Regions from separate parts of the Pseudomonas sp. 2024-210 genome, predicted to be linked through region 1. Evidence: riboswitches for the same ligand, from Rfam matches in the RefSeq annotation. Region 1 holds a riboswitch; the other holds the start of a gene.
What was found. Region 1 has a riboswitch for cobalamin ahead of ACI7MX_RS17900 (CbtB-domain containing protein). Riboswitches for the same ligand answer to the same signal wherever they lie in the genome.
Positions count from the first base shown of each region.

Region 1 (4,646 bases):
GTTTCCGTGAGGGTTTTCAGACAGCAGTTTTGCCAAAATCAATGAGCTGTTCAGTGGCGTGCGCAGCTCATGGGACATATTGGCCAGAAATTCGGACTTGTACTTGCTGGACCGTTGCAGCTCCTGAGCCCGCTCTTCCAGCTGAACCTGAGCCTCATTGAGCTCTATATTTTTGCGGTTCATCGCATCGCGCTGACCGGACAAGGCCTCATTGGTCTGCTCAAGTTCCGCTTGCTGGGTCTCAAGATTAGTCTGCGACTCCTTGAGGATCTGCGATTGTTCTTCAAGCTCTTCGTTGGCGGTCTTGAGTTCTTCCTGTTGCACTTGCAACTCTTCATTAAGCTGTTGGGTCTCAGCCAGCACCTCTTGCAGACGCTGACGATAACGAGCAGCTTCAATCGATGTGCCAATGTTGTCAGCGATCAATTCGAACAATTCAACATCACGTTCAGTCAAGGCCCTGAGGAAACCCAGCTCAATCACGCCATTGACGCGATCATCATCGCTGGTCGGCACCACCAGTACGCTGCGGGGAGAACCTTCGCCCAGCCCGGAGCTGACTTTGAAGAAGTAATCTTGCGGCACGTTGTCCAGGCGAATCAGCTGGTCCTGCTGAGCCGCCTGCCCCACCAAACCTTCGTCATTGTGAATCAGTTGATCCTGCGATTCCTGTTCACGAGAAAAGCCATACGAAGCAACTCGCTTGAGGCCGCCATGATCTTCACGCACATAAACGGCGCCCACCACGCTGCCCAGATACTGGGCGCAGAATTGCAGAATATTGCGCCCCAGCATATTCAGGCTCAGGCGCCCCAGCACCTGCTCTGCCAGCTCTGTCTGTCCGTTACGCAACCACGCCTGACGCTCTAAACGCTCCGCCGTCTTGATATAAGACTCGAAGTTTTCTTTATAACTATTTGAAAGATTTATTAAATCACGGCGCCCTACATAGGCTAGAAACCCGCTTAGACCGAGGATAAACAACAGGTATAGCGTGATGCTGATGACCGTTGTCTCGCTGACTTGATCGCTGCGAGACACCCGCAATTGCTGTTCGGTTTGAATGAAGTCCTCGTATTCCTTACGTATCTCATCGGTCAGACGCTTACCCCGACCGGCCTGCACGGCCGCCTTGTAGTCACCGCCCTGGCGACGCAAGTCGACCATCGACTGTGCGTAAAGGGCCCATTCCTTCTGCAATGCTTCGAGCCGTTTAACACGGTCGACTTGCTGCGGATTATCACTGACCAGCTCTTGCAAGCTTTCCAATTGAGCAACTATTTGCGGTTTGGCAACAACGTAAGGATCAAGAAAATGCTCATCGCCGGTGATGAGGTAGCCGCGCATGCCGGTTTCAAGGTCGAGAGTAATCTTGGCGGATTCGTTGGCGTTAGTAATGACGCGATCGCTGTGTTCGACCCAGCGGATCACGGACAGCAGATAGCTGATCATCACCACAAACAGCACGGCACTCAGTACACCAACGGCCAAGGGCAAGCCAACGTTTCGACTTAAAAGCTTGCGAAAGCTTCGCTCATCAATGGAGGTGGGGGATTTCATGGGACGAGTCCGTACGGTAGGCAAAAGAGGGAGTTTGCAGGATTAGTGATGTTCAGTTCCATTTTCTTATCTGTAATATAGAAATTTCGTACAAAAAAATTCAAATTAAACCTACACACGGCTATTCTGGCGGGCATTGCTGACGCTCAAGCGACACTAAATGAACCCAGCGCTTACATTTTTGACGAGATCATGACTATGCCCGCAACAGCCTCCACGATTCTTGTGGTTGAAGACGACAGCATTGTCAGAATGCTGATCGTAGACGTGCTTGAAGAACTGGAGTTCAACGTAATTGATGCCGAATGCGCTGAAGATGCTTTGGTTTTTCTGGAGAATTTGGACATTCGCTTAGATTTGCTGATGACCGATTTCAGTTTGCCAGGCTTCAACGGACAGCAACTGGCAGTTAAGGCCCAAGCGTTGCGACAAAAGCTGCCCGTCCTGATCGCCAGCGGCCTGGCCGAAACGCTTGAACCTTCCGCAGGCGTGTATTTGATTGGCAAACCCTTTTCCATCGATCAGTTACGCAACAAGGTTAAAGACATTCTTGATCCTGAGATTTGCCGCACTCCTTGAATTGACCTTCCCCTTATAGCTGTGCTTTCCTAAGCGCCTTGTATCAGGTGCCCTTCACAGGGTGAAACGGGAAACCGGTGCGTCAGGCATTTATCTGCTGACAAGTCCGGCGCTGCCCCCGCAACGGTAAGCGAGAGAAGCATCAAAGCCACTGCGCCCTGTGCGTGGGAAGGAGATGTTTACAGGTTCAAGCCTTTTGAGCCCCTCGCAAGCCCGGAGACCGGCCTGGTTCTCTTTGAATAACAAACCCGCGGTGGGCGGGCGCTGTTGAACCCTGCGAGCCTCGTTCGCGGGGTTTTCTTGCGCTTTCATGCCCGCTGCCAGCCCTGAGGCAAGCGCCATGTCCATCCGCACCAGTCGCACCCATGCAGTTGCTACCCCTACCACTCAAAGCCAACGCATTGTTGCCGCTGTTGGCGCCGCTGTGCTGGGGGCCTTCCTCGTTTACTTTGCCGGTTTCTCACACATCGATGCGGTTCACAACGCAGCCCATGACACCCGTCACAGCTCTGCATTTCCGTGCCATTGAGAGTGCCTGCCATGATTAAGCGGATCGCTCAAACGGCAGGCTTTACCGGCTTGCTGGCCGCCCTGTTGCTGACACTGCTACAAAGTTTTTGGGTCGCCCCCCTGATTCTTCAAGCAGAAACCTTTGAAAAGCCGGCTGCAAGCGAAATCCATGCCCATGCCGACATAGCCATGCCCGCCCATGAACATGACGCCCAGGCCTGGGAGCCGGAAGATGGCTGGCAACGCGTGCTGTCCACCGCGGGTGGAAACTTGGTCGTTGCGGTCGGTTTCGCCTTGATGCTGGCGGGCCTGTACACCTTGCGTGCGCCCACCCGCACGTCTCAGGGCCTGCTCTGGGGGCTGGCCGGCTATGCCGTGTTCTGTCTGGCACCGACAATGGGTTTGCCGCCGGAACTGCCGGGCACAGCCGCCGCCGACTTGTTGCAGCGTCAGCTATGGTGGGTCACGACGGCTGCGTCCACTGCGGTGGGCATTGCTCTGCTGGTGTTCGGCAAGCATTGGGCACTCAAGGTTCTTGGTGTTGCGATTTTGGCGGTGCCGCATATCTTCGGCGCTCCTCAGCCTTTGGTTCACTCAAGCCTGGCTCCGCAAGCGCTTGAATCCCAGTTTAAAGTAGCTGCGCAACTGACCAACTTCGTCTTCTGGCTGGCGTTGGGGGTGATCAGCGCCTGGTTGTTCCGTCGTAAACCTGAGGGTCAGTACTCAGCGTGACTGAGTCAGTCGCGGGGCCAATTCTGGTGATTGGACTGGGTTGCCGACAAGGGTGCAGCGCCGAGCATTTGATTGCGCTGATAGAACACTCACTGGCCAACGCCGGTATCGCCGTCAGCGCGATCAGTGCTTTGGCCAGTATCTACACGAAGCAGCACGAGCCTGGGTTGCTGCAAGTGGCCACGCAACTCAATATCAGCTTTGAGGTATTCAGCGCTGAGCAATTGGCGCCTTTCTCCTCAAAGCTCAGCCACCACTCCACGGTAGCGTTTGAGCACACGGGTTGTTTTGGCGTGGCCGAAAGCGCTGCTTTGGCGCTGGCTGAACGACTCGGCCATGGATCGGCCAGCGTACTGATAACCCTACAAAAATCATCAGTTGCTACCTTTGCGTTAGCTTCATCCGGGTAAAAACCACGATAATCCCCTGCCTCACTATGAGCAACGTTCACGAACAGCTCTATCACGACCCTTTCAAGAGACTCCCATGACTGTCTATTTCATCGGTGCCGGGCCCGGCGATCCAGAGCTGATTACCATCAAAGGCCAGCGCCTGATCCGTAGCTGCCCGGTGATTATTTATGCCGGCTCGCTGGTTCCTGAAGCGGTGCTGCAGGGGCATAACGCCGAACGCGTCATCAACAGCGCCGAGCTGCACCTTGAACAAATCATTGCACTGATCAAAACCGCCAACGACGAAGGTCACGATGTCGCCCGCGTGCACTCCGGGGACCCGAGCCTCTACGGTGCCATTGGCGAGCAAATCCGCTGCTTGCGAGCGCTGGGCATCGCCTTTGAGATCATTCCCGGCGTCACTGCCACGGCAGCTTGCGCGGCGCTGCTGGGGGCAGAACTGACATTGCCGGACATTTCGCAAAGCGTCATTTTGACACGCTATGCGGAAAAAACCGTGATGCCGGCTGGAGAAGAACTGAGCAGCCTGGCGCAACATAGAGCGACCATGGCCATTCACTTGGGTGTCAAAAACCTTGAAAGCATCGTGCGAGAATTAACCCCGCATTACGGCAGCGACTGCCCCATCGCTGTTATCCACCGAGCCAGCTGGCCAGATCAGGATTGGGTGACGGGCACGCTATCGGATATTGCTCTGAAAGTTAAAGCCAAGGGTTTTACCCGCACAGCGCTGATTTTGGTAGGCCGGGTACTGGGTAACGATACATTCTCGGATTCGTCGCTGTACCGTGCAGGGCATGCGCATGTGTATCGCCCGTGAGTGAGGGCACCCTCAAACGAAAGCCAAAAAAA
Region 1 is NZ_JBJGEJ010000014.1:70,719-75,364, reverse strand. Features, by position in the region: gene ACI7MX_RS17910 (response regulator) at 1-1,560, opposite strand, end outside; gene ACI7MX_RS17905 (response regulator) at 1,759-2,139, shown strand; cobalamin riboswitch at 2,168-2,383, shown strand; gene ACI7MX_RS17900 (CbtB-domain containing protein) at 2,480-2,668, shown strand; gene ACI7MX_RS17895 (CbtA family protein) at 2,680-3,381, shown strand; gene ACI7MX_RS17890 (cobalamin biosynthesis protein) at 3,378-3,791, shown strand; gene cobM (precorrin-4 C(11)-methyltransferase) at 3,868-4,614, shown strand.

Region 2 (4,646 bases), on a different contig from region 1:
GCGCCAGGCCAGATCCTTGAAGCTGATCGGGCGGCTGATGATCCGCCCGTCCAGCTCAGGCAGCGCAATGTGCATGGCCAGGTCCCGAGGGCCGAGGCCTTGCTCACTGTCACGCCAGCCGGGTTCGTTATCCTGAGCGCAAATGGCTTGAATCACCGGGATATTGCGCCGGAACGGACGCAGGTGCGGCGCTTCCGGGCTGGACTGTGCAAAGCCGGTGGTGTTCAGAATGACACCCGCGTCCACCTCATCCAGCAGGTCCTGTACCACGGCCAAACAGCCCGGCTCTTTGAGGCTGGCCACCGCGATGGGCAAGGGATTGAGCCCCGCGGCCTGCAAACGTTGGCAAAACACGTCGACAAACGCGGTGTTGGCCGCTTGCAAGTGAGAGCGATAGAACAACACTGCGGCCACGGGTTGCCCGGCCAGCCAGTCGGCTTGCCAATGCGTGAGCTGCGGGCTGGAATGGGCCGGGTGATAGATCGCGGTACGCGGCAGGGTGTGTGGTTCGTCCCACTCATAGTCACGCCCCAACCATTGGCTGGCCAGGCAGCGATAGAGTTGCAACGCGTTATGCCGCCCGCCCTGACGCAAAAAATGCCAAAGCCGTTCACCCTCTTCTGCAGGCACAGTGCTTAGACCGCTGAGTTCCGGGTCGGGGCGATCATCGCCCGGCACCAGAATCAACGTGACGCCGCGTTCAGCCAGTTGCATGAGGCGCTCAATGCCATAGCGCCAATAGCCAATGCCGCCGTGCAACGACAGCAGTATCACCTTCGCGTGTTGGAGCACCTGATCAACGTAAAGGTCGACCGAGCCATGGTTTTGCACCTGCATCGGGTTGGCCAGACGCAGGCTTGGATAATCTTCAGGCAACTGCTGCGCCGCTTCGGCCAGCAGTGCCAGGCTTGAATCGCCACTGCACAGGATCACCAGCTCGGCAGGTGTCTGGCCTAAATCGGCAATGTTATCGTCCGATACAAAGCCACCGGGCTGAGTCCTGAGCAAATGCATGGCTTATACGCTCAACGCTGTACGCAAGGTGGATTCGAGCAATGCGGCGTCAAGGTCTTGACCGATCAATACCAGCTTGGTGTTGCGCGCCTCATCGGCGCCCCAGGCACGGTCGAAGTGTTTGTCAAAACGCGTGCCCACGCCCTGTATCAGCAACCGCATCGGCTTGCCCGGGATCGCAGCGAAACCCTTGACCCGCAGAATGCCGTGCTTAACCACCAGCGCGTTCAAGGCGTCCATCAACAGGCGCTCTTCAGCTTGCGGCAGTTCGATGGAGATGGAGTCAAACGCATCGTGGTCGTGATCGTCATGGTCATCATCGCCATCGTGATGATGATCATGGTGACTGTGACGGCCATCAATATGGTCTTCAGAACCCGCACCCAGCCCCAGCAACACGTCCAGTGGCAAGCGACCGCTGCTGGCCTCAATGACTTTCACCGCCGGTGGCAGTTCTTCAGCGACTTCGGCGCGCACTTTGGCCAGGTCCTCAGGGCTGATCAGATCGGCCTTGTTGAGGATCACCAAGTCAGCGCTGGCCAGTTGGTCTGCAAAGAGTTCGTGCAGGGGCGATTCGTGGTCAAGATTGGGGTCAAGCTTGCGCTGGGCATCGACTTGATCCGGAAAGGCCGCGAATGTACCGGCCGCCACGGCAGGGCTGTCGACCACGGTAATCACGGCATCTACCGTACAGGCGCTGCGGATTTCCGGCCATTGGAAGGCTTGCACCAAAGGTTTTGGCAGGGCCAGGCCAGAGGTTTCGATCAGGATATGGTCGATATCCCCACGCCGGGCTACCAACTCGCGCATCACCGGAAAGAACTCTTCCTGCACGGTGCAGCACAAACAACCGTTGGCCAGTTCATAGACCCGACCGTTGGCCTCTTCTTCGGTACAACCGATGGAGCATTGCTTGAGGATTTCACCGTCGATGCCCAACTCGCCGAATTCATTGACGATCACGGCAATGCGACGGCCTTGAGCGTTGTCCAGCATATGGCGCAGCAAGGTGGTTTTGCCCGAGCCGAGAAAGCCGGTGACGATGGTGACGGGGGTTTTGGCCAGTGTTTTCATCGGATGCCCTTTGGCAAAGCGGCGGGCATACGGGACGACATCGCGGGCCTGAGCGCGCGGGTTTTCGCCACCGGATCACCCCGCCCGGTTGAAATAAAAATCTGTCACGAGGCAGGTCTCCTGGCTTACGGCTGGGCGTCAGCCAAAGGCTGCGCCCTACTCTGCGCCTTCCCGCGTATGACGCAGTGGCATTGCACAGTAATCGACCGTTTACAGTTGCGGGGGCAGCCGCGGCATACCGCGTTCCCTTCTTAGCTTCGCAGTGCGAAGAACCTCGAAAGCGCAAGGCTACGCAGTGCCATGTAACAGGTCAATGCCAGTCGGTATCGAGGGGCGCGTTGTGTTCTAATTGCCGCCTTTTTTCGTCCTCTGCGCTTCAAGGATCTGTCCATGCCGTCCACCCCGCAAACCCGCGTCCTGATCATTGGCTACGTGTGGCCCGAACCACGCTCCTCAGCGGCGGGTGGGCACATGATGCAGATCATCGAGAGCTTTTTGCAGGAAGGCTGGCACATCACCTTCAGCAGCCCGGCAGGGATTGGTGAACACAAGGCCGATCTGGCCACACTGGGCATCGATGAAGTGAACATCGAGCTGAATAACAGCAGCTTTGACGCTTTTATCACTGAACTGGCCCCCGACATCGTGCTGTTCGACCGTTTCATGATGGAAGAGCAGTTTGGCTGGAGGGTCGAGAAACACTGCCCGGGTGCATTGCGCGTGCTGGAAACCTCCGACCTGCAAAGCCTGCGTGACGCCCGCCAGCAACAGCTCAAGGCACGGCTCAAGCACAGCCCCGAGCAAGACGACTTCAGCAGCCTGTTCGCCCCGGCCCCCCGCGAAACCTATGAGCACATGGCGGATGCGGACCTGGCGCAGCGAGAAGTGGCCGCGATTTACCGCAGCGACCTCAACCTGATGATTTCCGAGTACGAAATCGACTTGCTGGTGGAGCACTTCAACGTTCCCAAAGCATTGCTGCACTGGTGCCCGCTCATGGTCGACCACGTGCCGCAGACCTACGTGCCCTATGAACAGCGTCAGCACTTCCTGAGTATTGGCAACTTCCGCCACGCGCCGAACTGGGACGCGGTGTTATGGATGAAGACCCATATCTGGCCCTTGATTCGCCAGCAACTGCCCACCGCGCAACTGCATGTCTATGGTGCCTACACCCCGCCTAAAGCCACCGCCCTGCACAACCCGGCCCAAGGGTTTCACGTGCTCAACTGGGCCGAAGATGCGCTGGCCGTCATGAGTAACGCTCGCGTTTGCATGGCGCCGTTGCGGTTTGGCGCAGGGATCAAAGGCAAAATTGCCGATGCCATGCTCTGCGGCACGCCTAATGTGACCACACCGGTTGGCGCGGAAGGCATGCACGGCGACTTGCCGTGGGCCGGGGCCATTGAACAGAGCGCCAGCGCGATTGCTGCCGCCGCGATTGACCTCTACCAAAACCCGCAGGCCTGGCAGCAGGCCCAACAACACGGGCAGAAGCTGCTGGCTGAGCGGTACTTGCAGTCGAGCCACGGCCCGGCGCTGGTTGAACGCATCAAAGCCTGCCGCGCCGAGCTTGAACAGCACCGGCGCAACAACTTCACCGGGGCAATGCTGCGACACCACCAGCATAAAAGTACGCAATACATGTCGCAGTGGATCGAAGCGAAAAACCGCCTTCAGGATTGATCCCAGATGTGCAGCAACACTTGGGTGAAGGAAGGTTCAAGCACGCGGTTACCATGACCGCTGAGATGATTGGAGTCGAAAAACAGCGGCTTGCCCAATGGATCAAAGGCCGAACACTGATCGCGGTCTGGCCAAGGGCCCAGTCCTGGTCTTGCAACTCCGGGATTCGCAGTGACGCCAAAAAAACAATGTCTCCCGGCTTGGCCCGGGCTTCAATTTCCTATAATCGAGAAGTCTGCTTCCTCTTTGATGGCGGTCGGCGATGTTCAAGGCCGCCTGATTAGGTACGTATCCATAATCCAGCCTTTGCGCTGTCGGGCTTGCTCGCGGGCTGTTTTGATCTTTTCACACACGTCCGCCAGCTTGCCGGCAATCAGGATTTCATCGTCGGTGCCAATGTAGGCGCCCCAGTAAATATCGACGTCTTCACCGACAAACGCCTGAAACGCACAGTGGGCATCGAGCATGACCACCACGTTGTCCAGGTCCTCAGCCACCAGGCGTCGCCCCGTGGTGATACGAATCGGCTGGCCAATTTCATTGAGTGGTACACGATGCCGGGCGGCCAGTGCTTGCACGCTGCTGATGCCAGGAATCACTTCATAATCAAAATCGCTGCAGCCATTGGCCCGAACCCGATCCAGAATGCGCAACGTGCTGTCGTATAAGCACGGCTCGCCCCAAAGCAGGAAGGCGCCGCACTCCCCTTCTGTCAGTTCTTCCTCGATCAGACGTGTAAACACTTCGGCCCGTTGTTCGTGCCAGTCTTCGACCCCTTGGGTGTACGACGGCGTAGCACTGTCGCGCTGAGGATCACTGACCTGCACCACGCGGTAGTTCGGTTCCTCGATATAGCGTTGGCAGATCTCCAG
Region 2 is NZ_JBJGEJ010000012.1:65,597-70,242, forward strand. Features, by position in the region: gene cobN (cobaltochelatase subunit CobN) at 1-1,014, opposite strand, end outside; gene cobW (cobalamin biosynthesis protein CobW) at 1,018-2,088, opposite strand; cobalamin riboswitch at 2,181-2,380, opposite strand; gene ACI7MX_RS16625 (glycosyltransferase) at 2,479-3,774, shown strand; gene ACI7MX_RS16630 (SGNH hydrolase domain-containing protein) at 3,765-3,917, opposite strand; gene cobF (precorrin-6A synthase (deacetylating)) at 4,041-4,646, opposite strand, start outside.
Region 2: linked by a shared signal. The riboswitch ahead of cobW (cobalamin biosynthesis protein CobW) and the one ahead of ACI7MX_RS17900 (CbtB-domain containing protein) in region 1 are both predicted to bind cobalamin.